3 regions of the Cellvibrio fontiphilus genome follow, and region 3 is predicted to be linked to each of the others. Evidence: predicted binding sites of a transcription regulator. Region 3 holds the regulator's gene; each other region holds the start of a gene.

Region 1 (10,272 bases), 110 kb from region 3:
GAGCAGCTCTGCCCGGTACCAGCAGGGTCGGGATTGCTACCGGCCTATACTGCGCAACACCAAAAGGCCAGTCGCACCACTTTGCGCGGCCAACCTAAAATGGTGACCAATAAACCGAAAGTGGTGCTTTTTTGATGGCAGTGCAGCGGCCGGAATGCCACCCGAATGCGAATAGTGGCTTGCCAAGGTGAGACGAGGAGCTGACAATACTGTTTTTATATACAGTATTTGAGGTGCCCATGAACGAGGATACAGAGTTCAGCCAACCCGAACCCTGGGTGGATGCACCGCTGCAGGCGATCAAAGGGCGCGGCGCGGTGACTAATCTGGCCGGGCGTTTTGAAACGCAACTGATCGAAACGGTGGATGATGGCTGGGCCAGCTACCGCGACGATACTTGTATCAACCCCGCGCTCACTACCAGCGTTACAGCCGAGCTGGCCAAGACCATTCTCAGCCGCAACCAATCCCCGGATTTACCCTTTAGTGTGTCGCTCAACCCCTATCGCGGCTGCGAACATGGCTGTGTCTACTGCTTTGCGCGCCCCAGCCACGCCTATTTGGGGCTGTCGCCGGGGTTGGATTTTGAAACCCGGCTCTACGCCAAAACCAACGCGCCGGAATTGCTGCGGCGCGAGCTGGCCCATCGCCTCTATCAGCCCAGCCCGATTGCGCTGGGCATTAATACCGATGCCTATCAACCGGTAGAGCGGGCCTTGTGCATCACCCGCCAATGCCTGGAAGTACTGCATGAATGCCGGCATCCAGTGGGGATAATCACCAAATCAGCCTTGATTGAGCGGGATCTGGATTTACTCAAACCCATGGCCGACAGCAACCTGCTGGCGGCGGCAATCACCATCACCACCCTTGATCACAGCATCGCGCGCAGCCTGGAACCGCGCGCCGCATCACCCACCCGGCGCCTGCAAACCATTGAAAAACTGGCGCAGGCAGGTATTCCGGTGCTGGTCAGCGTGGCGCCGGTGATTCCGTTTATCACCGAGCAGGAGTTGGAAAAGGTGATGCAAGCGGCAGCCAGTGCGGGCGCAACCGCCGCCGGCTACACCGTGCTGCGCCTGCCCTGGGAGGTAAACCCGCTGTTCCAGCAGTGGCTGCAAACCCACTTTCCTGACCGTTCTCAGCGCGTCATGAACCGCATTCGCGATATGCGCGGCGGCAAGGATTACGACGCCAACTTCGCCACCCGCATGCGCGGTGAAGGGCTGTGGGCCGACATGATCCGCCAGCGTTTTGGCAGGGCACTCAAACGCTATGGCCTGAATAAAAGCGGGCGTTTTGTGCAGCTGGATTGCAGTCAATTCCGCCGCCCGCAACAAATTCCCGCCACCCGCTCATCCACCGGACAACTGGATATTTTTGGTTGAGGCCAGCTCCGGCAGCAAATCAGGGAGATAAAAAAAGAGCCGCCTAAGCGACTCTTTCAGGGTGGCAACACCAGCCCGGATTATTGGGCAAAACGCGCTTCCACCTCATAGATACTGGTGGTGCCGCTGACTTCGTTGCCCACCATTAACAGTGCTTTGCCGTTGGGTGAGTCCTCGGCGCGGATAAACGTCAGGCCCTCTGGCCCCAGGTCGCCGGCGTTGGCCAGCACTGTGCCCGGGTCTTCGCTAGTCCAATCTTCGCGGGTATTGAGGTAGTCCACCCGCACCGGCGCCGCCGGATTGGTGATGTCGTACACCAAGATACCGCCCATGCGCTCCAGGCCGACAAACACATAGGTTTTGCCGTGCAACTGGCCAATGGTCAGGCCTTCCGGCTCCGGGCCTTTGGCATCGCTGCGTGAATCCAGCGCACTGCCTTCATCGTGGCCGCTGTTGAAGTAGTTGGCGCAGGGAATGTTGCGCGCGGCGCCCAGTTTGCAGTCCTCGCTGGCGATGAACTGCTCTATGGCATCGCCCGAATCCCAGACTTGTTCACCCTGGCTGTTCCAGATGGAGATGGAGCGGCCGCCGTAGCTGTAGAGCGCGTCGTACATCAAACGGTCGCCAGCGGCATCTTCCACACCACTGCTGTTGAACTTCACCGGCGCGCCATTTTCATGAGTGCGATAGCCCATAGTCCAGGTGATGTTAAGGCGACCCAGCACCTCGTCAGCGCGACAGTTGCCGGGGTTGCCCGCCACCGCACCGCAGTAGCCAAACACCTCGGGGTTGAGCAGGGCGCCAGCACCCAGTGCACGCAGTTGCGGCGGCAGGTCATCGCCGGCGCGACGGTCAAAGCCACCGGTGTGGGTCAGGTGTTTCACACGGAATTCTTCGACAAAACCTTTGCTGGCATCGCCTTCCCAGTAGGCCGCATTGTCCTCGCCCCAGGCGCGGGCATCGCCTTCGTTGGCGGTCACCAGATAGGTGCTGCTGTTGACGCTAAAGGCGTGGATGGCATCGGGCAGGTAGAGGCCGCGCACCCCGGCGTGGGTGGTGATATTGATCAGGCCGTCTTCGTCGTTGCTATCCATACCCTTGCCAGCGGCGCCGTGGTCTTTATAACCCAGGGCTTTGACGCTGGTGATGGTCGCGCTGGCGATATCCACCACCGCCAGGGCATTGTTTTCCTGCAGGGTCACCCAGGCAGTGCGGCTATCGGCAGACACGGCAATGTATTCCGGCTCCAGATCCTGCGCCTGACTGGCATTGGGGCCGTAGATGCGCACGCCCATAGCCTTGAGGTTTGCCTCCAGGGTAAAGGCGGCGGTCTGCACGCTCAGGTTTTGCAGGTCAGTGATATTGACGATACTCACCGAACCTTCGGGATCGACACTGTAATCATCGCTCGGCTCGCCCTCGTTGGCGCTGAGAATGCGCGTGCCGTCGGGGGTAAAGGTCAGCATATCCGGCTGGGCGCCCACGGCCACATGGCCAATGGCGCTCAAATTGCTGGCGCGGTAAAGGGCGACATAACCCGGGTCAGTTTTGGTCGCCGCCTCCACCGCCAGAGCCACCAGGCCATCGCGCACGGCCACACTGTTCACTACCGCGCCGGCGGCAATGCTGGTGGCATCCAGGCTGCCCAGTTTGATGGGGTTGGTTGGGTCGGTTAAATCCAGCACATCCACCGCACCGGCTTGGGCGTTCACGATAAAACCGCGCTTGCTGGCCGGGTCATACGCGGGGATTTCCGCCGCCGACACGCCAAACTGGCCACTGCTGTAGCGGCCCAAGTGTTTAAGTGTCACACCGGTAATGGCAGCCATGCTGCTGGAGGATGAACTGGCTGGTGCAGAAGAGCTAGCCGGCGTTGAAGCGAGCGAACTGGAAACCGACACGCTCGAATCAGACAGGCTGGCACTGGACGATGACGAACCATTGCCATCGCCACCACAGCCACCCAACAAACCAGCCAGCGCAAGGCCAGCAACAAGGGGATTAAATTTCATCGCAGTAAACTCCGCTAACCAATGTAGCGGGCAATAATGGGTGCCATAAGTTACAGGTTTATGACTGCCCAGCGCCTGCTGCACGCCAGGCGTAGGCTACAGATACTTACATTTTTGTCGTCTAGCGCTACCTATACTCGGCCAATCCCCTTGCATGGAATTCGCAATGAAAGCTGCCGTTTATTATCGCTATGGCCCAGCCGATGTGGTCACCGTCACTGAAATGCAACAACCCCAACCCAAGCCCCATCAACTGCTCATAAGGGTGCATGCAGCCTGCCTGAATTCGGCGGATGTGCGCCTGCGCCGCCTGCAGGTGCCCTTGGGGTTTGGCTTGCTCTCGCGCTTGGTGTTTGGCATCACCGCGCCGCGCCGCCCGATCCTTGGCGCTGATTTGGCCGGTAGGGTAGTAGCAATTGGCAGTCAGGTAAGCCACTTCCAGCCGGGCGATAAGGTCATCGCCCTCACCGGCATCACCATGGGCGCCCATGCCGAGTACATCTGTTTGGATGCCAAGGGTGCTATTGCGCCTATGCCGCGCGGGTTGGATTTCCACGAGGCGGCCGCGCTGGTGTTTGGCGGCACCACCGCGCTGGATTTTTTGCGCCGCGGCCGCCTAAGCGCCGGCGAGACAATTGCGATTAATGGGGCCGGCGGTGCGGTGGGTTGTGCGGCGATCCAACTGGCGCGCCATTGGGGCGCCAAGGTCACCGCCATCTGCAGCGCCAGCAAACGCGAGTTGGTGCGCCGCTTGGGTGCAGCTGAGGTGGTTGATTATCAACAGGAAGATTTCACCCGTGGCGATGAACGCTACGACCTGATTATGGATACCCAGGGCAATGCGCCCTGGGCCGAGAGCCGGCGCGCCCTGGCACCCGCCGGCCGGCTACTTGCGGTGTGCGCGACCCTGCCGCAAATGCTGCAGGCACTGGTGTTGCCGCTGTGGCAGCGCGAGCGAGTGATCGCCGGCCCCTGCGCCGAACGCGCGCAAGACCTGGCCGAACTTGCGCAACTGGCCGAAGCCGGGGTACTGCGGCCGGTTATCGACCGGGTTTACCCACTGGCGCAAATCGCCGAGGCTCACCGCTACGTGGAGCAGGGGCACAAACAGGGCAGTGTGGTGATCGACATGATGGCCACCAGCACTGACCGGTATTAGTTGCGCCCGCGCGGGAAGCTAAACATCAGCTGCGGCAGGGCAACAACGCCGGGGCCGCCCTCGTGGGGTGCCTTGAGCAGTTGTTCGGCCACAGTGCCGTAAACCCGCCCCTCGGGGTGCAGTACCAAGTGCAGGTTGAGCGGCTGGTACTGCTCGGCCTGCGACCAGCGCTGCGGGCAAAAGCCCATAGGCTGACTGGTTTTCAAACGCCCCAGGCGATCCGCCACCATCACATTGGCAGAGGCGCCGCCAAAGGCCAGATCCGGCTGCAAACCCCCGTTGCCGATTGGCGGCGGCGGGTTGACCTGATCGAAATAAAACAACCAAAGGGTGTAAAGCCCACCCGGCACCAAATGGCTGGCACTCAGCTCGTAATAACTTTGGTCGCCGTCACACACAAAACGAATCTTGCCTTCCGCCTTGATCCAATCCGCGAGGGTATAACCTGCGCTGAGCGAGCCGTTGCTGGCTTCATGCCAGGGCACCTGGGTGGTTGGCGGCAAGGGTTTGGCGGCGCCATCGCTGCGGTAGATCTGCGGGAAATCGGCGAGCGGAATATTCTGGTGCAGGGGGAAATCCGGCGTCACTGCGACATTAAATATCGCCTGATATATCAGCGGGTCGGCATGGGTGCAGAGCGGCGCCGCAAGCGGGGTATGGGCATCGATGGCGCGCGATTGCCCGGCACCACAGACACCGTTAATGGGGAAACTGGTTTTGCCGATGATGGGCAGATCCACCAGCGGTTCGCCCAAACGCTGGTTCCAGCCGGTAACCGCATGGCCCTCCATAGTGGTTTGAATACGTGTTTTTGCCGCTGCTGGCAGGGCGATCAGGCTGAGGGCAAGCATTGTTGCCAGCAGGGTTTTGCAGTGGTTAATCAACATCATGTGCCTCCTGTGTGGAGCGATTGGGTGACCGGAAAAAGAAAAGGGAGGCCAGGCCTCCCTTGTCAATCGCGCGGGGCTTACTCCGCTTTCACTGCCACACCATTGATATGGCTGGTGAGGAACTTGTAAGCCTTGGCGCCAACCCGATCACCGATGCTGTAACCGCCATCGATAGAGTCGCGGAAATGCACACCCGCATACAAACGGCTCATGCCGCACTTCTCGCGGAAGTCGCTCCAGGTGGGGAAGCTGAGCTGCAGATTTTGCTGGGGTGTTACACCCGGCTCATAGGTGGATGAACCGGCGGGGTAATCCACCGTCCAACCCAACTCGTCGGTTTTGAGGAAGCGCGACAGCACATAGGTGTGCGCTGCACAAAAGGCAGCCGAACCCGATGGGTATTCCGCGTGATCTGCCACCGGCAAATAGCTGGTCCACTGGTTGGCGGGAATATCGGTCACAGTGCCTTTACCCGGGCCACCCCAGGCTGTCACTTTTTGGCTGCCATACACATATTGGATAGCAGACCAGGGGCGCACTGCATCCCACTTCACTTTTTGGCGCCACACCGCAATCGCGGTATCAAATTCGGTCATGTTGCTGAGGAACGCCATTTGTACCGATTCGATATAGGGCAGGTTAAATTTTTTCGCCGCAAAAATTTCCGAGAAGCCCAGGCTACGCAATTTGTAATCAAACAATTCCGCAATTAATTTGTGCTCGTCGGTCAGGTTGGCTGAGTATTGCAGCACATCATCCACCTGCGCTTTGTAGGCAGAATAATTGGCCGGGTTACTTTTCCAGGGCGCGGGCAAATTAAATTGATTGGGGTTTTTAAACGAGTAGGCTTTGGTGTAACCCATTTGCGGGGTAACAAATTGCTGCACGTTAAATTTACCAAAACCATTGGTGCCCGGCGCCGGCTGCCAGCGACCTGGGTGCTTCAGTTGGTAGTAGGTATTAACCGGTTTGTAGCCGGTGTAATCCTTGTAGGGTTTGCGATTGTATTTAACGCCGCCTTCATCGCCCAATTGGTTCATGCCATCGTGCAAACGTGCATTCACCACACCAAAGCCTGCGATATTGCCAATACCAATCGGATTGGTTGGGTCCATGTTGTCATCGGTTGGATCAAGGCCAAGGTTCATCAACATGCCATCCCACTGCGCCTGACGGTGCGGCGCAATACTGCTCAGTACACGATAGGCGGCGTAAAGCACGGAAATATTTTTGTCGTGATTATTGGTTTCTGTGCGACGTTCAGAAATTTTTGAATAAATACCCACTTGGGTTGGGTGATAAGGCGCCACCGCATCAAACCAGGAATTGGACAACATAGCAGTATGGCGCAGCACCAAGGTGGCATCTGAACCACTTTTACTCACATCGGTAGACAACAACTGGAAGGCATTCGGAATAACTACTTCAGCAGGCGCATAACCGGTATTTAAATCAAACGCAAACACATTGGTAGAGGCCAATAACAAAGTGGCCTGGAGTGCGCGTTTAAGCGGATTTTTTTTCAACAGCGATAAATTTTTCATAGCAGATCCTTTAAATGAACAAAAAACAGTGAGTGACGCGATTGCGCATCTTATAGATCCGGCGCTAATAGTCAGCATCGAAAAATGGGACACTGTGTATTAAGAATTTACCTCTGTGGCTGATTACAATGCGGCTCGCGCCACGCGTGGCAGCAGTCTTTTTAACCAAGGGATGATTTATGAAACGTTTTCAGGTGGGTCAACAACTGCAGCAGTTACACTGGAAGGATATCAACGGCAACGCGGTAAATATTCCCGATGCCGGCCATTTTGTGCATTTACAATTCCGGCGTTTTTCCGGCTGCCCGATTTGCAATATTCATATGGGGCAACTCAAAGCGCGCGCGCAGGAATTGCGCAATAACAACATCAAGGAAGTCATAGTGTTTTATTCGGAGGATAAAAAAATCCAGCAAAATCTGGGCGATATTCCCTTCACACTTATTGCTGATCCGCAAAAAAAGTTATACGACTACTTTGGTGTGGAGCGCTCGCTGAAGTCGGTATTGGACCCGCGCGCTTGGCCCGCCGCTATGGGTGGTCTGCTCAAAAATATCAGCCGCGCACTGCGTATGTTGCCGCGCGATGATGAATCCATGTTTGGTCTGCCCGCTGAATTTCTGTTTGATCTGGACGGCAATATTATCGCCTGCAAATACGGTGAACACGCCTACGATCAATGGACTGTGGACGAGCTGTTGAATCAGCTGCATAGCCAGGTGCTCTCCTCCAGCAAGGATTCCATTGCTTAAATCACCTGAACTGCACAGCAGCGCGCCCGGCATAACCGGGCGCTATAGAATTAGAAATTAATCCACCGCTAACTTTAATTCCCGATCAGCCACCGGCAGCAGCAAGCTGCCACCCGGATTAAACAACAACACGGTTGCCGCCGCGATAATCGGCGCATGGCCAACCAATTCCTCCGGCCCCAGCACCACACCGGTGAGGGTAAACACCAATAAAATTAATAACTGTGAGAGCCGCGGCGCCAGGTTACACACCAACAATAAACCAAAACATAACTCGGCCATGCCAGCAGCAAATACAAAGTGAATATCGGTAAAGGCATGCATACCAAAATAATGCGGAAAATTAAACGCAGGGTACTGCTGTAAAAAAGCTATGCCATAACCCGGCGCTAAAAATTTATCGTGAAATGTCAGAATAATCAGTTGCAAGCCAAGGCCGAACTGTAAAATCAATAAACCCAGATGGGGACTGCTAATGGAATAGCTAGCCCCCAACCATTTCCATTGATAGACATGATCCAGGCGATGGCGATCCGTAAAAAATAACGCCAGTGCCAGCGCAATAAACTCAGGGGCGTAATCAATAGCGCTGCTGAGCGGAAACAACCAAAACAATAACAGCGAAAAAACCAACAGCGCCAGCGCAAACAAGCTGACATTAATAATCAACAATAAAATTAACAGCGCCTGTACCAGTGAATATTGCAACGCCGTTGCCTGGGATAATTCCGGCGCTACAAAATTAGGTGCAACAAAATGACCCTGTAATATATTGGCCAGCAACACAATGCCCACCGAGAACTTCAACAAGCTATTTACCCAGCTATTTACATTATGCCGGGGCGCCTGGAATAAACGCGGCAGTAACGGCGCTTCCAGCCAGGCCTTGAGCGGATCGCTGCAGCGCGCACGGCGCTCCAGTAAATGTGCAAATAACAGAAATAAAAGTGCACCAATAAAGATCACTAACATCAAACCATCAAACACAAAACGGGCTTGTAGATTTTGCTGATCCTCCTCGATAAACCATTTCACATGGGCTGTGGCTAGCGGTGTTAGTGTCAATAAAAATATAACTGCCAAATATCGTGCTAACGCTGTTTTAATCGCGCGGTGAATGAATTTTTTAATCAATGCAATTGTTAATGAGAACCTTTTCATTGTTGTCTTCCTTAGTATCCTCTTACCAAAAACCTAACTTTTGATTGGCAATTTCCCCTATTAAAATTGCCAAACCCATAACCGAAAATTACTGTTTATATCGGTTGTGCAAATTTTATTCTTGGCGAGGTTAATTACTGAGTAAAATTATCGGAACACAGAGTGCCAGTATTGAGGTGAATATTTCCTATAAAAGGTAATAGGACTGTGTTAAACATCTCACCGAAAATTCAGGCGACAAATTTAGGAAAATTTTTTGAAAATTTTATAAAATTGCCCGGTGCTACCAGGAACACCTAAACCTGTGTCGCCAAAAGCAACAAACGATATTCCCTAACTGTCATTAACAAGGAACCCACGAGGAGCAAGGAATTGAATTACATATCAGTGATTGATCATGAACAAAATGAAGTCAAGGTAGATGCGCCACCCGGCGATACCCTGATGGAAATACTGCGCGATAATTTATTTGACGTTGCTGCAACCTGCTCTGGTGCCGGAACCTGTGGCACCTGTCATTTGCATGTCGATGAAGCCTGGTTTGGCCTGCTGCCACAAAAGGATTGTTATGAGGAGGACACCTTGCGCGACTCCTTTCATTATTCAGCAACACAATCCCGTTTAGCCTGCCAAATTACCTTTGATGAATCCCTCAGTGGTATTCGTGTATCACTGGTTAACAGCAATTAGCAGAGGAATCCATGGCCACCAACATCAATTTAAATGATATTTATATTTTCCATTTTGTTTCCGAGCTGAAAAGCATTACCGCTGCCAGTAAAAAGCTCAATACCAGCAAACAAACCATCAGCCGCAAATTGGCACAACTGGAAGAGTCGCTCGGGGTGACGCTGATTGCACGCAATACCCGCAACTTTCAGCTAACCAATGCCGGGCAGGATTACTTTCAAAGCTGCGCCAAAATTATCGAACAGGTTGAACAGGCCAATGCCATGGTGCAACAGCACCAAACGGCGATGGAAGGGCGCATTAAAATCTGTTTGCCCCATGAATTTAATAACAAAAAAACCTGCAGCTATTTTATGAATTTTATGGACGCTAACCCCGCCATAAAATTGGATATTTCGCTCTGTGATCGCAACAGCTTTTCCATGGCCGATGGTTTTGATTTGGCAATTCGTTTGGGTGAGCTGGAGGATTCATCCATGGTGGCCCGCTCTTTGGGCGGCGTGAACTATGGCTTGGTGGCAAGCCCGGCTTACCTGAAACGTTTTGGTATGCCACAAAAATGTGAAGATTTATATCAACACACTTATATTATGGTGAGCAAAAGTTCGTCCGCCGTGGATAAGGATTCGCCGCTATTAAAATGCCGGCAACTGGTGGTCAATGAATTTATGTTAGG
Region 2 (10,272 bases), 320 kb from region 3:
GATTTGTGGCGGCGCTGGCGCTACAGCTGTTGGAACTGTAAAAAAACGCGCCATTAAACCGGTGGTAAGTTGCAGTTGCATGACAAAAATGGCCAATTGCCAGCGCCGTTAAAAATATAAAAAAATCTGTCCCCTTTTGCGTTCCAGCGCTCTCTTGGTAGTTGCCAGAGGCTTTGCAGCCACTACAACTAACCAGAGAGAGACCCATGAAAACCGCATTTTTTCCCGCTAATTTGTTATCCCTTGCTATTGGCAGCCTGACCCTGATTGGCCTGCCTGCCTTTTCCCAAAACACGGTGTCCCAAACCGGCGCCGCGCAAACTGACCTGCTCGAAGAAGTGGTCGTGCAAGGTTCTTACAGCCGGAGTTTGCAATCCGCGCTGGACACCAAACGCAACGCCGTGGGCGTGGTGGATGCCATCGCCGCGGAAGATATCGGCAAGTTCCCTGCACACAATATCGCCGAAGCCCTGCAGCGGGTGACCGGGGTGGCGGTAGTGCGCGACCGTGGCGAAGGTGTGTATGTGCGCGTGCGCGGCCTGGGTTCCAACTTTCAGGTGACCAGCCTCAATAGCCGCGCTATGGCGGTGAATGAAAACGTGCGTACCTCCGGGCAATTTGGCCGCCAGTTCCGTTTTGACACCTTGCCTGCCGAGCTGGTGTCCAGCGTGGAAGTGATCAAAAGCCCCACCGCCGATTTGGATGAAGGCGCCATCGGCGGCACGGTGAATATCAAAACCTTCAAGCCGCTGGATTTGGACGGCAGCAAATACACCGGCTCGCTGCAGGCCAGCCATTCTGAATTAGCCGATAAAACCGACCCGCGCCTGTCCGGTTTGGCGAGTTGGAGCAACAGCGACAACACCTTTGGCGCGCTGGTTTCCGCCGCCTACGCCGAGCGCAGTGTGCGGCAGGATCGCTCGCTCAACTTTGGCTGGAGCCAATCCACCGGTATCGATACTGACGGTGACGGCAGCGCCGATTCCGGCCCCATCATCACCCCCGGTGGTATTCGCCCGACCCTCGAACTGGAAGACCGTGAGCGCATGGGTATCGCCTCGGCCCTGCAGTGGCGCCCGAGTGACATAGCCGAAGTGAACTTCGATATTTTCTACGTCGATCAAACGGTGAACTACGACGAATTCACCTACAGCGCAGATTACAACCTCAACAAACTCACTCCCGGTTCGGCGGTGATTCGCAACGGCGCGCTAATTGGCGGCTCCACCACCGATGGCGCGGTACAAATCGGCCGCGAAAGTTCGGGCATCAACGACGAAAACCTGGCGCTGGGCTTAAACGGCGCGCTTTATCTGGGCAACTGGAAACTCTCCGGCGACCTGTTCCATTCCACCGCCGACAGCGAAGATGCCGACCCGATTATCCGCACCCGTTTCCGTCGCACCAGCGGCGTGGCCTTTGATTTCTACTTCCCCAAGGTGGATGGCGACTCGGTGCCCAGCATCACCTACAAAAACGCTGACCTGACTGACCCCGAGCAGTGGTTGGGGCGCCGTTTGGAGTGGCGCACTATTCGCGCCGAAGACGAAGAGCAGGCGATTAAGTTCGATGCCGAGCGCGAGTTGAATGTCGCCGGCCTCACCAAATTCACCACCGGGGTAAAACTGCGCGAGCGCTCGCGCGACTATTTCCGCCGCGATTTGGTGCTGGTGAATGGCATAGAAGGCGAGGTGTTTGATGAGAGCTACTTTGAAGCCTTCCCGGTGAGCGGTTTCCTCGGCGATGCCAAGGGCGAATTCCCTACGGTGTGGTTGGTGCCGGACGAGAGCAAATTCTGGAGCAACTACCCCAGCGCGACTGATTTGGCAGCGCCGCTATCCTCGGGTGATTTACGCAACTCCTACCGCATCGAGGAGTCCATCACCTCGGCCTATGCGATGCTGGATATGGAGCACCAGCTGGGCGGTCTGCCGCTCAAGGGTAATGTTGGGGTGCGTGTCGCTCAAACTGAACAGACCTCCTCCGGCCATGCCTCGGTGGGCGGCGTGACCACCCCGGTGAGTTTTGATGAGGACTATACCGATGTGCTGCCCTCCGCCAACTTCACCCTCAATTGGACCGACGATTTGCTCACCCGCGCCGCTGCCGCCAAGGTAATTACCCGCCCGGACTTGCAGGACATGGCACCGCGCCTGACTTTTAACTCCGGCGATGTGAACACCGCCAGCGGCGGCAACCCGCTGCTCAACCCCTTTGAAGCCTGGCAGTACGACCTGACGCTGGAATGGTATCTGGACAAGGTCACTGCGCTCTCGGCGGGTGTTTTCTACAAGGACATTTCCACCTTTATCCAAACCCAAAAGTCAGATTTGCTGTTCAACGGCGTGGTGTATGAACTCAGCTCCAAGGTCAACGGCTCCAACGCCGAAGTGACCGGGATGGAAGTGGCTTATCAACAGGTGTTTGACCAACTGCCCGCGCCGTTTGACGGCCTCGGCCTGCAGGCCAACTACACCTGGACTGACTCCAGCGCGGTCTATGTGGATAACGACCAATCAGTCAAAGGCGAGTTGGAAGATGTCGCCAAAAACAGCTACAACCTCACCGCGTTCTATGAAAAGGACGGCTTTGGCCTGCGCCTGAGCTACAGCTGGCGCGATGGAGTGTTGAACCAGATAGGCACCAACAGCCTCGCCTCGGAAAACAAGGCGGCGTTTGGCACCCTGGATTTAAGCGCGTCTTACGACCTGTCGGACAATGTCACGCTGTTTGTGGAGGGCATCAATATCACCGACCAAGCCCAGCAGGATTTTGTGCAGGGCGACGAGTTCCGCAGCTACACCGACTACGGCAGCACCTATTCGCTGGGGGTGCGTGCCAGCTTCTAAGCCTCCCCCTGGGCTGGGCGGTCATTTCAGCTCAGCCCTTATTGGGGCGCCCGGCTGGGTTGTCATCTAATAGTCATATTTTTACGTCAAAAACAGCGCTGGTTTTCCAGTGTCTGTTTTTTTATTTTTTGTGGATGTTTTTATGCGTTTAACCCGTCGTAACTTTCTCAAAAATGCCAGCGCTACTGCCATCGCGCTGGGCGGCCTGCGCAGTTTGCAACTGCAGGCGCAGGTCTATGCCCAAGACCCGGTTTACGGTATCGATAAAGTCGGCCAACTGCTGGCCGACCCGGCGGGCATTCTCAACTTGCCGCGTGATTTCAGTTACAAAATCATCGCCCGCACCGGCGACCGCATGAACGATGGGCTAATTACCCCCAGCGCCATGGATGGCATGGCCGCTTTCCCGCTGCCGGGTGATGCCAGCAAATGCATTCTGGTGCGCAACCACGAACTGGATTCGGTGGGCGAGGAAATTGATGCCTTTGGCGGCGATAAGGATTTGGCGCGCAAACATGTTGGCAACAAAAGCTATGACAGCTTTGGTGGCCTGCCGGTTAACGGTGGTACTAGCACCCTGGTTTACAGCCATCGCAGCCAGCGCGTAGAGCGCAGCCACCTGAGTTTGGTGGGCACCGCGCGTAACTGTGCCGGTGGCGCCACGCCCTGGGGCAGTTGGCTCAGCTGCGAGGAAACGCTGGTCGGCAAAGCTCAGGGTTACGGCCGCGAACACGGCTATATCTTTGAGGTGCCCTCACTTGCCAAGGGTTTGGTAGAGCCGGTGCCGCTCAAAGATATGGGGCGTTTTGTACACGAAGCAGCGGCTGTGGATAGCACCAACGGCATTGTGTACCTCTCGGAAGATACGGATCGCAGCCTGTTTTACCGCTTTATCCCCAACACTCCGGGCAAGCTGGCCGAGGGCGGCCGCCTGCAAGCCCTCGCCATTCGCGGCTGGCCGAGCGCCAATACCCGCAATTGGAAGGAGGATGCAAAAGACAAAAACGCGCAACCCGTTGCCATGCGCCAGCGCTTTGAATGCGAGTGGATCGATCTGGACGATGTCACCGCCCCCGAGGGTGATTTGAACACCCGCGGCGAAGCCCAAGGCGCGGCGATTTTTGCGCGCGGTGAGGGCATCGCCTTTGCCCTGCGCGAGGATAAAACCCGCGAAGTGCTGTTTGCGGCGACCGGCGGCGGCCCGCTCAAAATCGGCCAGGTCTGGCGCTATCAACCCAGCGCCTTTGAGGGCACCGCACGCGAAAGCGAGCAGCCGGGGGTGATGGAATTAGTCTATGAAACCCACAACCGCGCGATTTTGGAGTCCTGCGACAATTTGGCCGTGGCGCCCTGGGGCGACCTGATCATCTGTGAGGACAGCTACTCGGAAAACCCGGATACGGTGAACTACCTGCGCGGCCTCACCCCGGACGGGCGCATCTACACCCTCGCCATGAACGCCCACCCCGATAAGGGCGAATTCTGCGGCGCCTGTTTCTCCCCTGACGGCACTACGCTCTTCGTCAACATCCAACGCCCCGGCTTCACCCTCGCCATCACCGGCCCCTGGGGCAACCTGCGCAGCCGCGCCAAGGGGATTGATAGGTTGGGTTAACTTCTTGTGGTGTAGGGTTCAGAGCTTGAGGTTAACACCCACCCAAAAACTCCGCCCATAGTGGGTGTAACCGGCAAATTCGCCACCTAACACACTTTCCCATTGGGCGGCGTTGGTGAGGTTGGTGGCTTCGGCGGTGAAGCTGAGGTTGCTGTTGAAGCGCCAGCTCAGGTGCATATCCAGAGTGCCGAAGGCTTCGCTGTTTTGTGCGGCGAGGTTGGCGCTGGCGACCTGGTTGAGCACTTGGTCGCGCCAGTTGTAGTGGGCGCGCCAGTGCCAGTGGCTGGTTTCGCGGTAAATTCCCAGGTTAACGCTGTTGCGGGCGACATCGGCGAGCCGGTCGCGGTTGATACCCGTGTCGGTGTAATAGCGGGCGCTGGTCCAGGTGTGGGTGTAATTGGTGTTGATGCCCCAGTGTTGCAGTGGTTCGGGCAGGGCTTGTTGCCAGGCGAGTTCGATGCCGGCGATGTTGGCGCGGGCACCATTGTCGGGGCTGGTGAGTTCGTACTCGGTGCCCTTGATGATTTGTGTGCGGGTGCGGCTTTGGAAGAAGTTGTCCAGTTTTTTGGCAAATATTCCGACCGATAGCAGCATTTTGTCGGCTGGGTAGTATTCCAGTGCGCTGTCCCACTGCCAGCCGGTAACTGGTTTTAATTCGGGATTGCCGCTGGTAGCCGTCGCTACATCGCCGGAGTTGAGGGTGAGCCGTGGCGCCAGGTCCTGAAACTCGGGACGCGCCATCACCCGCGCCAGTGCCGAGCGCCAGAGCAGTTGTTCATCCAACTCCAGCACCAGATTCGCGGCGGGCAGCAGTTCGCCATAGCGCTGTGTATAGGTCGCGGTTTGTGCGCCGCCCTGTGTCTGCTGGTCGGTTTCCACCCAGCGCAGACCTACATCGCCGCGCAGCGGCCAGCGGCCTTGCTCGGCGTCCATATTCAGCTGGAGGTAAAGCGCGCGACTGTCCTCCCTGATACGGTAGCTATTTTGTAAGTCCTCGGCGCTAAGCGGGGATTGGTAAAACGCATGTTCATCAACAGCTTGCCAAAATGTTTCCGCCTTGGGCGCCAACCAGTTATGGGGTAAGCGGCGGGTATTGCCCAAAAAGTTAGCCACCGGCAGGGGGATAAAATAGTCGCTGGGGAAATAAATGCCGGTTATACCCTCGCTTACAAGGCGATCCTTGCGCCAGTAGTCGCGGCGGTGCTGGCGCCACTGCAGGCCAAGCTCCAGCGCCTGCCAGAGTGGGTGATCAAGCGGGCGGGTGGCATCCAGTTTGAGGCTGGTGTCGCTGTCGCTGCTGCGAGTGCTGCGCCATTCCAAACGGCGGCCGGGGAAATCGCCGGGGTCGAGCAGGTCGATATTGTTGTAGCTGATCTGCGGCAGCTGCTGACCGGTATGGTAGGCAAAATCAAAATGTACATCCTGAGCGCGACGCAGGCGGGTACGTTTGATGGCTTCAGGGTTGCCGCTGTGGGCACGGCTGTTTACCCAACTGGTGTTGAGTTGCCAGATTTCGCCCTGCCAACCGAGGCTGATATCCAGCATGGAGTTGTCATTTTCCAAGCCAGCAGATTCCTGGCCGATTTGCACTGAGCCGGTGTGGGTGCTGCCCGCTACCAGTGCCTTGCCCCGGGTTTGCAAGCTAGCGCCCAGCAAACCTGCGCTGTTGTAGTCGGCGCTGTAGCTGTATTCCTGATAGTCGATCTGCTGCTGCAGTTGCAGCCAATGCACATCCAACTGCCAGGATTCGCTGGGTTGCCATTGCAAGCTACTGCTCAACCCCAAGCGCTCGCGCTGCTCCAGTTCCAGAGTGGGGCGCACTCCGGCGGGGGTGACTAACGTGTCCCTGTTATTTGTTGTGGCGGGCAATTGGTTTGTAGATAGGTGCTCCCAGCGAAAGTTGAGCACACGGTCCTGCCGCAAATGGCGTTGGTTGTAAGCCGCGGCGAGGCTAAACCCCAGAGTCTGATCGCTATTCACCCAGCTGCCCAGCGCCGCCAACTTGGGGCGCCAAGTGTCCACTAACTCGGCGCTGTTGGCGCTCGCACTCAGGCTCAGGCGCGGCTCGCCAATAGTCAGCGGGGCGAAGGGGCGGATATCCACACTGCCGCCAATGGCGCCCTCTTCATCGCTCGCCGCCGTGCTTTTGCGCACCTCAACTCCGGCCACCAGCTCGGCGGGGAAGGTGTCGTAGTGGAAGCGGCGCCCGTACTGTTCGGAGTTGCGCACATTTTCATTTACCGCCAGTGAGTGGCCATTCAGGCTGACGCGATTGAACTGGGTGGGCAGGCCGCGAATGCTTAAAAACAGCGCCTCGCCCCGGTCGCGCACTACTGAAATACCGGGGCTGCGCTGGATTGCCTCGGCAATATTGTGGGCAGGGAATTTGGCGATATCCTCGGCGATAATCTTATCAACGAGCCGGTTACTAGTGCGTTTCTTGTCGATAGCGGTTTGTTGGTTGCGGCTGTAGTTGCCCAGCACCAGCAGCTGTTCAACCATCACCTGGGGGTGGTGTGGCGGTTCGGGTGATGGCGGTGGCAAGTGCGGACGCTGTTGAATCAACCAGCCGGAGGAGCGTGGCAGGGCTTGAAAACCACTCCCGGCGAGCAGCTTGTCCAGTACCTGCGCGGGGCTCATCTGGCCTGCAACTGCCGGGGCGGTTAAGCCCTGCAGCTTGCGTGGATCGAACCAGAGGCTGGTCTGCAGTTGGCGCGCCACCTGGGTCAGGGCTTGACCCAGAGGTTGGGCGGGTAATTGCCAGTTGTAGCTGGCTGGTTGTGTCTGGGGTTCAGCCCTTGGCCCGGCGGCGTAAACCAGTATCAGGCTGATACCAATCAAGCGCGCCCAGGCTTGGCTGAGGGTGGATGGCATGGCGGCCTAGTTGCGCGCCGCCAGTTGGATGACCGCGACACCCTGCTGGTTGATGCGGCGCTGCTCCAGCGGGTGCAATTCGGTTAGCAGTTCGAGGCTGGCGGCCACATCTTTCAGCTGAAAGCGGCCAGCCAGCGGCAGCGCGGCCAAGTCCGGGTCGGCCAGTTGAATAGGGTTAGGGCTGTAGCGATTGAGCTGCTCCACCAATAGGCCCAGGTTGCCCTCGTGCAATTCCAGCCAGCCGGAGCGCCAATCCACCAGTCCGGCCAGCTCTACTTTTTGCAAGCGGATGCCACTGGCGCTGACCTGCGCCTGATCCCCCGCGACCAGTCGCGTCGGCGGGTCATCGGGGTGCGCGCGCAGGTCTATGGCGCCCTCGTAAACGGTGACTTCAGTCGCCTGCGCCAGTTTGTCGATATTAAATTCAGTGCCCACCGCCACCACACTGGCAGTGCCGATACTGACGGCAAAGGGGCGGTTTTTGTCCTTGGCGACGCGGAAGTAGGCCGCGCCCTGCTGCAGTTCCACATGGCGCCGGGTGGTATCCAGGGTAATGGCAAGGCGGCTGGCGGGGCTTATCTCCAGCAGCGATCCCTCCTCAAGCTGCAAGTCGTGGCGAATACCGGTGGCGGTAGCAAAAGGCAGGGTTTTGCTGCTTGCTGGCGCCTCGCTTAAAAAACGGTTGCTCACCAGCAGGGCGATGCACAGGCTAAAACACAGCGCCCAACGGGCACCGCGGCGGAAATCGGCGGCGGGTTGGGCGCGTGCTGGGCGATTCACTTGTGTCACGGCCTGCGCCGCGCGGGTGAGCGCCGGGTCGGCCCAGCTGTTGAGCATACGCTCGAACAGGGCGCGTCGCGTCGGGCTGGACTCCAGCCAGTGCAGCAGGCGGCGTTTGGACAGTTCATCCAGCGGTTGTTCGCCCAGCAGCTCAAGCCATTCGGCCGCTGTCTGGTAATCCTCGTCGTCGGGTTGGTTCAGGGAGCTGTAGGTCATAGGTGCAGGGCTTAAAACTGGCGGTGATGATCGAGAAAGCGCTGTAAATCGGCGAGTGCGCGGGTCATGTGTTTTTTAACGGCCTCCTGGCTCAGGCCCATGGCGGCAGCTATTTGCTCGCGCGATTCACCCTGCAGGCGGCGGCGAAGCAGCACCTCGCGCCGCTGCGCCGGCATGGTCGCCAAAAAACCGCTGAGCAGTTGCGCGCGCTGACGCTGGCTGGTGTGCTCCTCGGGGCAGGGGGCGGGGCAAGTGAGGGGGTTGCTGAGCTCGTCCAGGTTGTCCAGCGACAATAGCTGGCGTTTGTTATCGCCAAGTAGCAGGTTGCGGGCAATACGCAGGGCGTAGGCTAGCGGGTTGCGCAGCGGCTGGGCGCGTGCCTGTTCAATCACCCGTAGTACAGATTCTTGGTAGATGTCTGCTGCATCGCTGCTGTTCGGTGCAATTCGCTGGATATAGCGCTTGAGCGGGCCAGTTGCAGAGGTCAGGCGCTCATCCAGAGGCGCTGGCTCAAGGCTAGGTCGGTGAGGATCAAGCATGGCGGCAAGTCTCGCAATTAACTGGCGCGCCAGCTTAATCAGTAAATATGACAATTCGATGAGTGAGGTGCCAGTTTTAGGCTCTTATCGGCACTTCAAATCGGCACTTCAGGTTCGCACTTCAGGCGCGCTGTAATTGCTCCAGCTCCTGCCAGTAAATGGTATCGCTGTGGTGCAGGAGGCGCATGACGCCTTGGTGATCCTCCACCAGCGCGGTGCAGTTTTCGATCCAGTCACCGCAGTTGGCGTAGCGCAAACCCGCCTCCTCGCGCAGCGCCGGGTAGTGGATATGGCCGCAGACCACACCGTCGTAACCGCGCCGTTTGGCTTCCGCCAGCGCTTCTTTTTCGTAGGTTGCAATAGCTGCCTTGGCGCCTTTGATATTGCTTTTAATCAACCCGGCGAGGGAAAAATAGGGCCGGCGCACCAGCTTGCGCAGGCGGTCAGACCAGCGGTTGATAAACAGCAGCAGTTCGTAACCGTGATCGCCAACTACCCGTTTTAACCAGCTGTGGTTGATGTAGGCGTCCATCGCATCGCCGTGCATGATCAGCAAACGCTTGCCATCGGCGGTCACATATTCGTGTTCGTGGGCGATTTCGATAGGGCCAAACAACTCGCCGCTGAAATGGCGCATGGGGTCGTCGTGATTGCCCGGCACATAGACGACGCGCATGCCTTTGGCCGCCAGTTCGTAGAATTTGAGCATCACCTGGTAATGCTTGGCGGGCCAGCAGAAGCGGCGTTTGAGCGACCATAAATCGACAATATCGCCCACCAGATACAGCGTGTCGCAGTGGATGCGATTGAGGAAATCCAGCAGGTAGTCGGCCTTGCAGTCGCGAAAACCCAGGTGGATATCGGAGATCCACACAGTGCGCGCATTGATCAAACTGGCGGTGGGTTTAGGTGGAATATCGGCAGTAACCGGGGGTTGTGGCAGGGCGGCAGCAAGCGGGTTGGCAGCGATGTTCATAATGCGTTTCCTGAGCTGTTTCGCCGCATACTGCGCCGAAAAGATGACGAAAACACAACATTTTGATGAACTTTGGGTGACAGCTAGCCCTGCTTGTGCAGCGCCCATGCAGGCTCATTCGCCATTATCCAGCCGAGTACAGCGCGGCGGCTTTCCAGCATCTGGGCGTAGGTTTCCAGCACTTTTTGGTTGGGAATGGGCTGCTGGCGCAGCAGCGCGATACGCGATTCCAAAAAACCTATGTCGTTTTGGAGTTTTTGCGCAACATCGCGGGAGTTGTATGCCTGATTGCCAATATTGAGGGTCGTCATCGACTCGTTCCTTGCTGATTTAGCTGCCACTCCAGCCATTGGATGCGGCACAACGCATGGCATTATCGGTCAGGCAGGAATGTGAAAACAGTCGCAAATCTCCCGATTGTTT
Region 3 (10,272 bases):
ACCAGACCGGGGCGGCCGGAGAAGTCAATCACCACCCGCGACAGCGCTTCATCCAGTGGTACATAGGCGTGACCGTAACGACGTATACCTTTTTTGTCGCCCACGGCTTTGGCAACCGCCTGGCCGATGGTGATACCTATATCTTCCACTGAGTGGTGATCGTCGATATGGGTGTCACCGTCACAGGTGACGTCCAGATCAATCATGCCGTGGCGGGCGATCTGGTCCATCATGTGTTCAAGGAAGGGAACACCGGTGTTGAATACACCTTTGCCGGCGCCATCCAGGTTCAGGCTGACGCTGATTTTTGTTTCCAGGGTGTTGCGGGTGACCTGGGCAATACGGTCTGACATAAGAAGACTCACAGGCTGATACATAATATGCCGGAAAGTATATAGATTCAGGGCGCCAAATTCACGGAAAGCGATGCTATAAGCGCGATTGTTAAGTGGATGTACAGTTTCGACAGCCTAGATTAATCAAAATACCTCGCGGAATAACGCCAGACTTTTATCTCTTTTTATTAACCCATGAATGGACAATCACTATGAAAAGCTCACTGTCTCACGCCCGGCGCATAGCCTTTGCAACCAGTTTGATGTTTGCCAGCCTGGCTTCTTTCGCCGCATCACCCAACAGCCAGTCCAACACAGCCATCACCGGCTGGAGCTGGTCGGGCCATATAGACCACGTAAATTTTGATGAAGCAGCAGCGGCGTCACAGGGCATTGAAGACACTGCAACGGCCGTGGGCGGCGCTGCGGAGTACTATTCCAGCAATAGCGAAAATACCCTTAGTCTGGGTATCAATGTGCTGTTTTATCGCGACAACGCAGCCTTCGGCCAATACGTGGAGGATTACTGGGGTGACGATGTGGACTATGAGGAATCTGACGCCAATGCCTTTATGCTATTTGCCGAATATGGCCCCAAGTATCGCTTTGGTCAGGACAACATGACCTTTGTGACCCTGCGTGGCGGTGTTAGCGGCATTCTCGCTTCCGAGCGCAGCATCAGTAATTGCAGCGATTGCTACTCGGAAGATATTGAGATCGATGGAGGCCTGTATGGCGTAATTGGTATTGGCCAAACCCTGGGGCGCCTGGATCTGGGATTGCAATTCCAGCAGTATTTTACCGGCGATCTGGACAATAGCCTGCGCTTGAAGCTTTCAGGTGCATTTTAAGTGCCCACCTAAATCAATGGGTTACCTGAGCACTCCAAAGGTGTTCAGGTAATTTTGGGCAATTCCGATAATTCTTATAAAAACACGTTATTAAGAGTCACTTGCATTTGCACTGCCATGGTTTACTTTTAAATCGCCACTCGTTGAAGTAGGCGCCGCGAAGGACAATGAATGTGATTACCTATAACCAATATACAGGCGCTATGAATGACCCACTAAACCCCATTCGCCAACTTATACGCCAGGCGCAGGAACAGGATTCCGCCTCGGGCAAGCTGTTGGAGTTCGTGGAGTGTCGCAAGGGGCATTTACATAACGCGATTAAATTACCCGCTGACAAGGCCAGTAAAAAACTCGCCGATTTTGTCGTGCGCTACATTAAACATGTGCCTGATTTTATCGATGCGATCCGCAGCATGGCGCAGGAAGCCGGTATTTATGAAGATGTGAAACCGCTGCTGAAAATTGCCAGCGACTACTTTTTATCGCCCCCCTCCATTGTTGACCCCCACAGCCAGCTGCAAGCATTGCTGGATGAAGCCTACCTTGCGCACAGGTTGCTGGAAGAGGTGAATGATCGCTTTATGGCCAAGAGCGGCATTCCTCTCGCGCCGATGGACATGACCATGGCCAATGTTATCGCCCATGAATTGATTGGCGAGCCGTTTGCGAACGAGCTGGATCAGGCAGTGCTGTTTTCCGCAGAACTATTGCTGGATGAGCAGGGCTTTAATAGCCAGCATTTGGAGGATTATGTGCTCACCCACAAAACCAACGGCTGGCAACAGGAGCTGGAGCGCTGGCCTTGTTTGGTGGAGGATTTATCAATCAGTGTGGAGTTTGATACTGAAGACGACCAAAGTGCGACCCGTCACTAGACGGGATCGACTTCGGCGTTGAGCTTCATATTGTGAAAGCGCGATTCATCAATCATGCCTTCGCTTTTGGCAACTATAACGGAAACAACGGCATCGCCATTGACGTTAACGGCGGTGCGCACCATATCCAACAAACGATCAACCCCGATAATCAGGGCTATGCCTTCAACCGGTACACCTACTGATTGCAGCACCATCGCCAGCATCACCAAGCCCACACTGGGCACACCCGCCGTCCCCACAGAAGCGAGTGTTGCGGTGAGTATGACCGTCAAATAACCGGCCGCACCAATCTCAATCCCGTAGACCTGGGCGATAAAAATGGTAGCTACACCCTGCATAATGGCCGTGCCGTCCATATTAATGGTGGCACCCAATGGCACAGCAAAGCTGCTGATTTTATTGTCTACACCCAGGTCGTGCTCGACCGTGCGCATAGTCACCGGCAAGGTGGCGTTGCTGGATGCGGTACTAAATGCAAACACCGCCACCTTCCACATTTTTTTGAAAAATATAACCGGGCTCAAACCAGTAAAGAGTTTTAGCAGGCTGCCATAAACAACCAGACCGTGCAGCAGGAGCACAAAAAGCACGGTGAAGAAATATTTAGCCAGATCGGCAATCGCCGAAAAACCGATGCTCGCAAACAGTTTGGCCAGCAAACAAAACACGCCATAGGGCGCAAGCTGCATCAGCAATAACATCATTTTGAGCACCACTTCGTTCAGCTGCTCAAAAAAGGTTTTCATGCTGCTGCCCACTTCACCGCCAGTGCGTGAGATGGCAATGCCAAACAAAATCGAAAATACAATCACCTGCAGCATATTGCCTTCGGCCATAGCCTGCACCGGATTGCTGGGAAAGATATTGATAAAGGTCTCTTTGACCGAGGGCGATGCGGGCGTGGTGTAATTAGCCAGCGGGGCCATATCAACTCCCGCACCCGGCTGCACTAAAGCTGCCACCCCCATAGCCAGCCCAATCGCCAATGCGGTAGTGAACATGTAAAACAGCAGGGTTTTAGTCGCCAGGGGGCCCATACGACTATGGCCGCCCAATGCCATAGCGCCGCAGACCAGCGACACAAATACCAGAGGCACTACCAACAGTTTTAACGAGGCAACAAATATTTGGCCAACGGCATCAAGAACACCGTCGATGACAACCGTTTGCAACCAGACACCCAAGGGCGTGGCGGGTAAATTACTCGCTTCATCGACAACGATTAACAGATTGAAACCTATGCCTACCGCTATACCCAACAGCATGCCAAGCAGGATCTTATTGGTCAGGGACATAGGTGAACCTCGGGGAAATTATTTTTAAAAGAGGACAAACCACTGCGGCGCACGGGCGCCGCAGGGTGGGAAGTGGCTTATTCGTTAACGGCGTCTTTAAGCGCTTTACCGGCCTTGAAGGTGACCGTTTTACTGGCGGCGATTTGAATAGTCGCGCCGGTCTGTGGATTGCGGCCTTCGCGGGCAGCGCGCTCACTGACATTGAAGGTACCAAAACCTAACAGGGCGACAGATTCACCGCGCGCCAGGGCGTTAGTGATTTGCTCAACAAAAGCCGAAACCACCAAATCTGCTTTATTTACCCCCAGGTCAGTATTGTTTGCCAGGGCAACAACTATATCGGTCTTGTGCATAATGCTTCTCCTTTCATGTGTTAAGCCGCGAGTGTACCTGCTTGCGGCCTGTTGCGGCAGGCTTGACGCGGGTTTTTCCGCACCGCAAATAGACCGAGCTGCTAAACTGCGCCGGCTTACCGCAGGCAGAGGAGATCATTTTGCCCCGTGTTACTGCTTCCACCCGATTGCATTCCCCCTGGCGCCCACGCCATCAATTGCCACTCAGGAATCGCCCTTCACCCTGCCTGCACAGCTGGCTGGATGATGAAGGCTCATTGACCGCGCGTTTGGTCGGGCTCAGCAAGGGCCAGTTTCAGGTTGAGGTGCTGCGCCAGCAACTCGCCTTACCCAGCCGCGATGAGCAGCAAGCCTTGGGCATGAAACGCCCCGCTCGCGCCCTGATTCGCGAGGTAATCCTGCGCGGCCACCACCAACCCTGGGTGTTCGCCCGCAGTGTACTGCCGCTCTCCAGCCTCAGCGGCAAGCTGCGCCATTTGCGCAAACAGCGCAATCGGCCCTTGGGGGCATTTTTGTTCAGTCAGCCACAACTGGTGCGCAGCCCCATTGCGGTGGCGAGCTTTAATGCTGATGATGCGTACCTACCACCCGGGATCGCCTGTTCCACTCCGCTCTGGGGGCGCCGTTCGGTATTTGCACTGGATGGCAAACCGCTGCTGGTCAGTGAAGTTTTTTTGCCCGCTTTTTGCGATCAATTACGCTCCAACGATTCCCGATCACCAATCACAACAGACTGATATCGGCCTATGAACAGCCCTAAATCTTCCCGCCGGCCCACCAAAGCCGCCCCAGCCCAGCCAGTTGATAAAGCGGCGCTTGCGGCCAAACCGATGCAGCCCCAAAAGAACCGCACTAAAGTCGTTAAAAGTCGCGAAATTGGCGGCCTTGTCGCCAAAATCCAGCAAAAGGCACCAATTTACTGGCGCCTGATGCGCATGGATCGCCCCATAGGAACGCTGCTACTGCTCTGGCCGACCTTGTGGAGCCTGTGGCTGGCTGCCAAGGGTATGCCGCGTTTGGAAAACCTGGTGATTTTTACCCTGGGTGTGATTGTGATGCGCTCTGCCGGCTGTGTGATCAACGACTTTGCCGACCGCAAGATTGACGGCAGTGTGCAGCGCACCAAAAACCGTCCGCTGGCAACGGGCGCAGTGTCCAGCCGCGAGGCGTTTGGTTTGTTTATCGGCCTGTGTTTGGTCGCATTTGCACTGGTATTAATGACTGACCCGCTCACCATCAAACTGTCGGTTGGCGGCCTGCTGCTCGCCTTTTGCTACCCCTTTATGAAGCGTCACACCCACCTGCCACAGGTGGTGTTAGGGGCTGCATTTGCCTGGGGCATCCCCATGGCGTTTGCCGCCGAAGCGGGCGCGCTGCATGAAAATATCTGGCTGGTGTATTTGGCGGTAGTGCTCTGGACGGTTGCCTACGACACCTTTTACGCCATGGTGGACAGGGATGACGACCTGAAAATCGGGGTTAAATCCACTGCGATTTTATTTGGAGAACAGGATCGTTTGATGACCGGCATACTGCAGGGTTTAACTCTGTATGCGCTGCTACTGGTGGGCAATCGTTTTGAGCTGGGACTCTACTATTATTTGGGTTTGGCGGTAGCGGCAGCGCTGTTTATCTATCAACAATGGCTGATTCGCTTTCGCAACCGCGATGCCTGCTTCAAGGCCTTTTTAAATAACAACTGGGTTGGTGTTGCAATATTTGCCGGTTTGGTCGCCGATTATTCGCTGAAATAAACCGCTCAGGGGCTCGACGCTGGAATTTTCAGACTTGTCATAAATATGTAACACTGAGCTTATTAAATAAGCTGCAACAATAGCTTCATGAACCGTGAAGCCTACCGTAGCTTTATTAGGCAGAAGATTATGACTGGTCGCAAAATCCTTATCGTCGACGATGAATCCGCTATTCGCGATATGTTGCGTGTAGCGCTGGAAATGGCTGAATACCAGGTGCTGGAAGCCAGCAATGCGCAAGACGCCCACGGCCTGATTATCGATGAAAAACCCGACCTGATTCTGCTGGATTGGATGATGCCCGGCACCAGTGGTATCGAACTGGCGCGCCGCCTCAAGCGCGATGAAGTCACCGCCAATACCCCCATCATCATGCTCACCGCCAAAGGCGAGGAAGATAACAAGATCCAGGGCTTGGAAGTAGGCGCCGACGATTACATCACCAAACCCTTCTCCCCGCGTGAGCTGGTCGCCCGTTTAAAGGCGGTACTGCGCCGCGCCGACCCGCAGATTACCGCCGCGCCGATTACCGTGCAGGGCCTGTGCCTTGACCCTGCAAGCCACCGGGTCACCATCAATGACCAGTCTGTGGATATGGGCCCTACCGAATACCGCTTGCTGGAGTTTTTTCTCACCCACCAGGAAAGAGCCTATACTCGCAGCCAATTGCTGGATCACGTCTGGGGCGGCAATGTCTATGTGGAGGAGCGCACGGTGGACGTGCATATCCGCCGCCTGCGCAAAGCCCTGACCATCGACGGTCACGAAGACCTGATCCAGACTGTGCGCGGAACAGGCTATCGTTTTTCTACTCGCATCGAAGCCTGATTGTATCAAGTTGCAAGTTTTCGGGAGCGGGCAAGCCTGAGCGACAATCGGAGACAGGATGTCGACGATTAGCCCCCATGGATGGGTTTATGGCGTGTCGCGCAGGCTTGCCCGCTACCGAAAACGGATCGACACTGAGAGGCACTCTTGTTAAAAGGTTTTAGCGCTGAGCTGCAGCGCATTCTGATTATTCTCGCCATCTGCAGCCTGATTGGGTTTTTTAGCGACAATTACGCCCTGTGGATGTTGCTGGGCTGCGGCGTTTACATCCTGTGGATGCTCTGGCAAATGCGTCGCCTTAACCAATGGCTGCTCAAGCGCGAGAGCGAACACCCACCCGAAGCCAGCGGTATTTGGGGGCAGGTGTTCGACAATATCTACCAGCTGCAGCGCGACCAACGCATCGAAAAAGACAACCTGCAAGCCGTTATCAAACGCATCCAGGAAATCAGCTCCGCACTCAAAGACGGCCTGATTATTTTGGACGCGCGCGGTTGCCTGGATTTTTGGAACCCCGCAGCGCACCGCATGCTCGCGCTCAATACCAAAGACCAGGGCCAATCGGTGATCAACTTTATCCGCCACCCCAAGTTTGTCGCCTACTTTGAAGAGGGTAATTACGGCGAGCCGCTGGAAATTCCATCGCCGCGTTTTTCCTCCAAACACTTGCAGTTCCAAATCACGCCCTTCGGCAAAATGGAGCGTTTGATTGTGGTGCGCGATGTCACCCAGCTGCACAATCTGGAAAAAATGCGCCAGGATTTTATCGCCAACGTCTCCCACGAATTGCGCACGCCACTCACCGTGATTAACGGTTATGTAGAAACCCTCGCCGATAACAACACTACGCCGAGCTGGAATAAACCCCTGCAACAAATGCTGCAGCAGGCCAAACGTATGTCGCTGCTGATTAACGATTTACTGGTGCTGTCCAAACTGGAAACCACCGAGGCAGGGCACAACCACAAACCCATTAATATTGAACAGCTGTTGGCCGTTGTTAAAAGCGAGGCCGATGTGCTGGGCAAGGAGAAAAACCAACAGCTCACCCTGGTGTGTAACAACACCACCAAACCCCTGCTACTGCAGGGCAATGAAAAGGAATTGCACAGCGCCTTTTCCAATCTGGTGATTAACGCCATCAAATACACCCAAGCCGAGGGGCGGATCAGTATCTTGCTGTGGCAGGATCAAAAACACGTCTATGTATCGGTCAGCGATAACGGCCCGGGCATAGAGGCCCAGCATATTCCGCGCCTGACCGAGCGTTTTTATCGCGTGGATGCCAGCCGCAATAGCGGCACTGGCGGCACTGGTTTGGGCCTTGCCATAGTTAAACACGTATTGATGCGCCACTACGCCGAATTAAAAATCACCAGTGAACCGGGTAAAGGCAGTATGTTTATTTGTGTTTTTGCGCTGCCGCAATAAACCTGCAGCGCACTTTTTGTGACTGGCTTCTGCATATAACCAAAATTCGAACCTGCTACCCAAAGTCCTACCGTTTTGACCAAAAGTCGGACTCGTCAAATACAACGTTGTCATTTTAGACTCGCTGCTGTTGCATCGTTTTGCATTGCCTGTGCGCATGCAGATGCACTGATGTTGCCGCGCCACCCGAGTGGCACCGGTATCACCTTTAATCCCAGCAGGAGACCTAGAGTGAACAAGATCAATAAGTGGCACTCACATCTCAACCTGAAAAGTTGTGGTGTATCCGCCCTAATCATCAGCCTCAGTTCGTTGTTTGCCGTCAGCCAAGCCAATGCTCACGGTTTTGTGTCATCGCCCAAAAGCCGTGTGATCCAATGTAAGGAAAACGGTATCGAAAACCCCACCCACCCGGCATGTATCGCCGCCAAAGCAGCGGGTAACGGCGGTTTGTATACGCCGCAGGAAGTGGCCGTGGGCGGTGTGCGCGATAACCATGAGTTTTTTATCCCGGACGGCCGCCTCTGTAGCGCCAACCGCGCCAACCTGTTTGGTATGGATTTGGCCCGCACTGACTGGCCAGCCACCAATGTGTCTGCCGGCCCGCTGCAATTTGTATGGACCAATACCGCGGCGCACAAAACCATGTACTTCCGCTATTACATCACCCGCGAAGGTTACAACCACGCCCAACCGCTGCGCTGGTCTGACCTCGAGTTAATTTACGATTCTGGCAAAGAGCCAGCTGAAGCGACTTCACTGCACACTGTGCCCATGCCACCGCGCACCGGTCGCCATATTGTGTACAGCATTTGGCAGCGCGACTGGGAATTGGATGCAGCCGAAGGTTTCTACCAATGTATCGATGTGAACTATGGTGGCAGCAGCAACTCCTCAGCAGCGTCCTCTACGCCGAGTTCTGTACCCAGCTCATCCGTTGGGTCAGTGGCCAGCTCATCGCTCGCCTCCAGTGTGTCAAACAACACCTGTGCCGGTCTGGGGATTTGGAATCCAACCATCGCCTACCAAAACCCAACCCAAATCCAACACAACGGCAGACGCTATCAGGCTAACTATTGGACCCAGGGCAATAACCCCGCAACCAACAATGGCCAATACAACTTCTGGCTGGATTTGGGCGCCTGTGTTGGCGGTGTGACCTCGTCATCCTCTTCAGTGGCGTCAGTTGCACCCAGCTCTTCCAGCGTCAGCAGCCAAGCGGCATCTTCATCTTCAGTCGCAACCGGCAACTGCAGCTCACCGGCCTACGTTAATGGCGCCACCTACACCACCGGTGCCTTGGTACAAAACGGCGGCAGTGAATACAGCTGTACCGTGGCTGGCTGGTGTACTGTCGGCGGGCCTTACGCACCGGGCACTGGCTGGGCCTGGCAAAATGCCTGGTCGCTGGTTCGCAGCTGTCAATAACAGCGTCGCCGCTGTCGATAACAGCAGCTAGCGCCAGCCGGAAACGTCCTGCAAGTCTGTTCCGGCTGGTGCGGTAAATAAAGCAAAACGGCCACTGTCTCCAGTGGCCGTTTTGTTTGGGTTAACCGGCTATTGCTCGCTATTTGATTCGCTCTGGAACTGCAAACGCGCCAGTTGCTGATAGAGTTCGCTGTGGGCAAGCAGCTCATTGTGGGTGCCGGTGGCGACAATACGCCCCGCTTGTAACACCAGTATGCGATCCGCATTCACCACGGTGGAGAGGCGATGGGCAATCATAATGGTGGTGCGATTTTGCATCAGTCGCTCCAATGCCTGCTGCACCATCTGTTCACTGTTGGAATCCAAGGCACTGGTCGCCTCATCCAATAATAAAATCGGACGATCCGCCAATATCGCCCTGGCAATGGCGATACGCTGCTTCTGACCGCCGGATAAACGCAGGCCACGCTCACCCAAATCGGTATCCAGCCCCTCGGGCAACTGCTGGATAAACTCCATCGCAAAGGCTGCTTCGCAGGCGGCAATCACCTGTTCATCACTCGCCTCAGGCCGGGCATAACGCAGGTTATCGCGCACACTGGCGGCAAAAATCACCGGATCTTGGGGCACCAGGGCGATGCGCGCACGCAGCGCTTGCAGGTCAGCGGCTTTAAGGTCAACACCATCGAGCAGCACACTGCCACCAAGAGGATCGTAAAAGCGCTGCAACAATTGGAATAAGGTGCTTTTGCCCGCTCCCGAAGGCCCCACCAGCGCCACTTTTTCACCCGGATTTACGCGCAGATTAAACCCCTTGAAGATCGGTGTATCCGGGCGCGATGGATAGGCGAAATAGACATCGCGCAGCTCCACCAAGCCGGCCGCTGGCGGCAAAGGTATTGGATGAGCAGGCAGCGGCAGGCTAGACTGGGTGGTCAATAACTCCACCAATCGCTCAGTCGCACCGGCAGCGCGCTGCAAGTCGCCAATCACTTCCGAGATAGTGCCCATAGCGCTGGCGACAATCACCGCGTAAAAGATAGAAGCTGAAAGTTCACCGGCACTGATACGCCCGGCCAACACATCATGGCCGCCCACCCATAAAATCAGCGCCAC

What was found. Region 3 encodes PhoB, which activates phosphate uptake and scavenging genes when phosphate is short. Its sites were predicted from a motif close to TGTCATAAANNTGTAACA; they were not measured.
Region 1: ACFODX_RS04150 (choice-of-anchor I family protein) is a predicted target of PhoB. The motif match lies at 3,449-3,466, and genes of this name have one in related genera.
Region 2: ACFODX_RS05100 (alkaline phosphatase PhoX) is a predicted target of PhoB. The motif match lies at 2,910-2,927, and genes of this name have one in related genera.

The regions. Positions count from the first base shown of each region.
Region 1 covers NZ_JBHRTF010000002.1:535,616-545,887, forward strand. The annotation lists gene ACFODX_RS04145 (PA0069 family radical SAM protein) at 240-1,388, shown strand; gene ACFODX_RS04150 (choice-of-anchor I family protein) at 1,469-3,400, opposite strand; gene ACFODX_RS04155 (NAD(P)-dependent alcohol dehydrogenase) at 3,567-4,559, shown strand; gene ACFODX_RS04160 (hypothetical protein) at 4,556-5,449, opposite strand; gene ACFODX_RS04165 (vanadium-dependent haloperoxidase) at 5,527-6,993, opposite strand; gene ACFODX_RS04170 (peroxiredoxin-like family protein) at 7,173-7,745, shown strand; gene ACFODX_RS04175 (hypothetical protein) at 7,803-8,780, opposite strand; gene ACFODX_RS04180 (2Fe-2S iron-sulfur cluster-binding protein) at 9,279-9,596, shown strand; gene ACFODX_RS04185 (LysR family transcriptional regulator) at 9,608-10,272, shown strand, end outside.
Region 2 covers NZ_JBHRTF010000002.1:743,606-753,877, forward strand. The annotation lists gene ACFODX_RS05090 (ZIP family metal transporter) at 1-41, shown strand, start outside; gene ACFODX_RS05095 (TonB-dependent receptor) at 207-2,849, shown strand; gene ACFODX_RS05100 (alkaline phosphatase PhoX) at 2,992-4,464, shown strand; gene ACFODX_RS05105 (TonB-dependent receptor) at 4,483-7,338, opposite strand; gene ACFODX_RS05110 (FecR family protein) at 7,345-8,334, opposite strand; gene ACFODX_RS05115 (RNA polymerase sigma factor) at 8,346-8,873, opposite strand; gene ACFODX_RS05120 (UDP-2,3-diacylglucosamine diphosphatase) at 8,995-9,849, opposite strand; gene ACFODX_RS05125 (hypothetical protein) at 9,933-10,160, opposite strand.
Region 3 covers NZ_JBHRTF010000002.1:424,354-434,625, forward strand. The annotation lists gene hisB (imidazoleglycerol-phosphate dehydratase HisB) at 1-353, opposite strand, end outside; gene ACFODX_RS03675 (hypothetical protein) at 548-1,186, shown strand; gene ACFODX_RS03680 (hypothetical protein) at 1,390-2,064, shown strand; gene ACFODX_RS03685 (dicarboxylate/amino acid:cation symporter) at 2,061-3,362, opposite strand; gene ACFODX_RS03690 (HU family DNA-binding protein) at 3,440-3,715, opposite strand; gene ACFODX_RS03695 (chorismate--pyruvate lyase family protein) at 3,856-4,452, shown strand; gene ubiA (4-hydroxybenzoate octaprenyltransferase) at 4,546-5,469, shown strand; gene phoB (phosphate regulon transcriptional regulator PhoB) at 5,599-6,297, shown strand; gene phoR (phosphate regulon sensor histidine kinase PhoR) at 6,445-7,728, shown strand; gene ACFODX_RS03715 (lytic polysaccharide monooxygenase) at 7,960-9,156, shown strand; gene ACFODX_RS03720 (ABC transporter transmembrane domain-containing protein) at 9,286-10,272, opposite strand, start outside.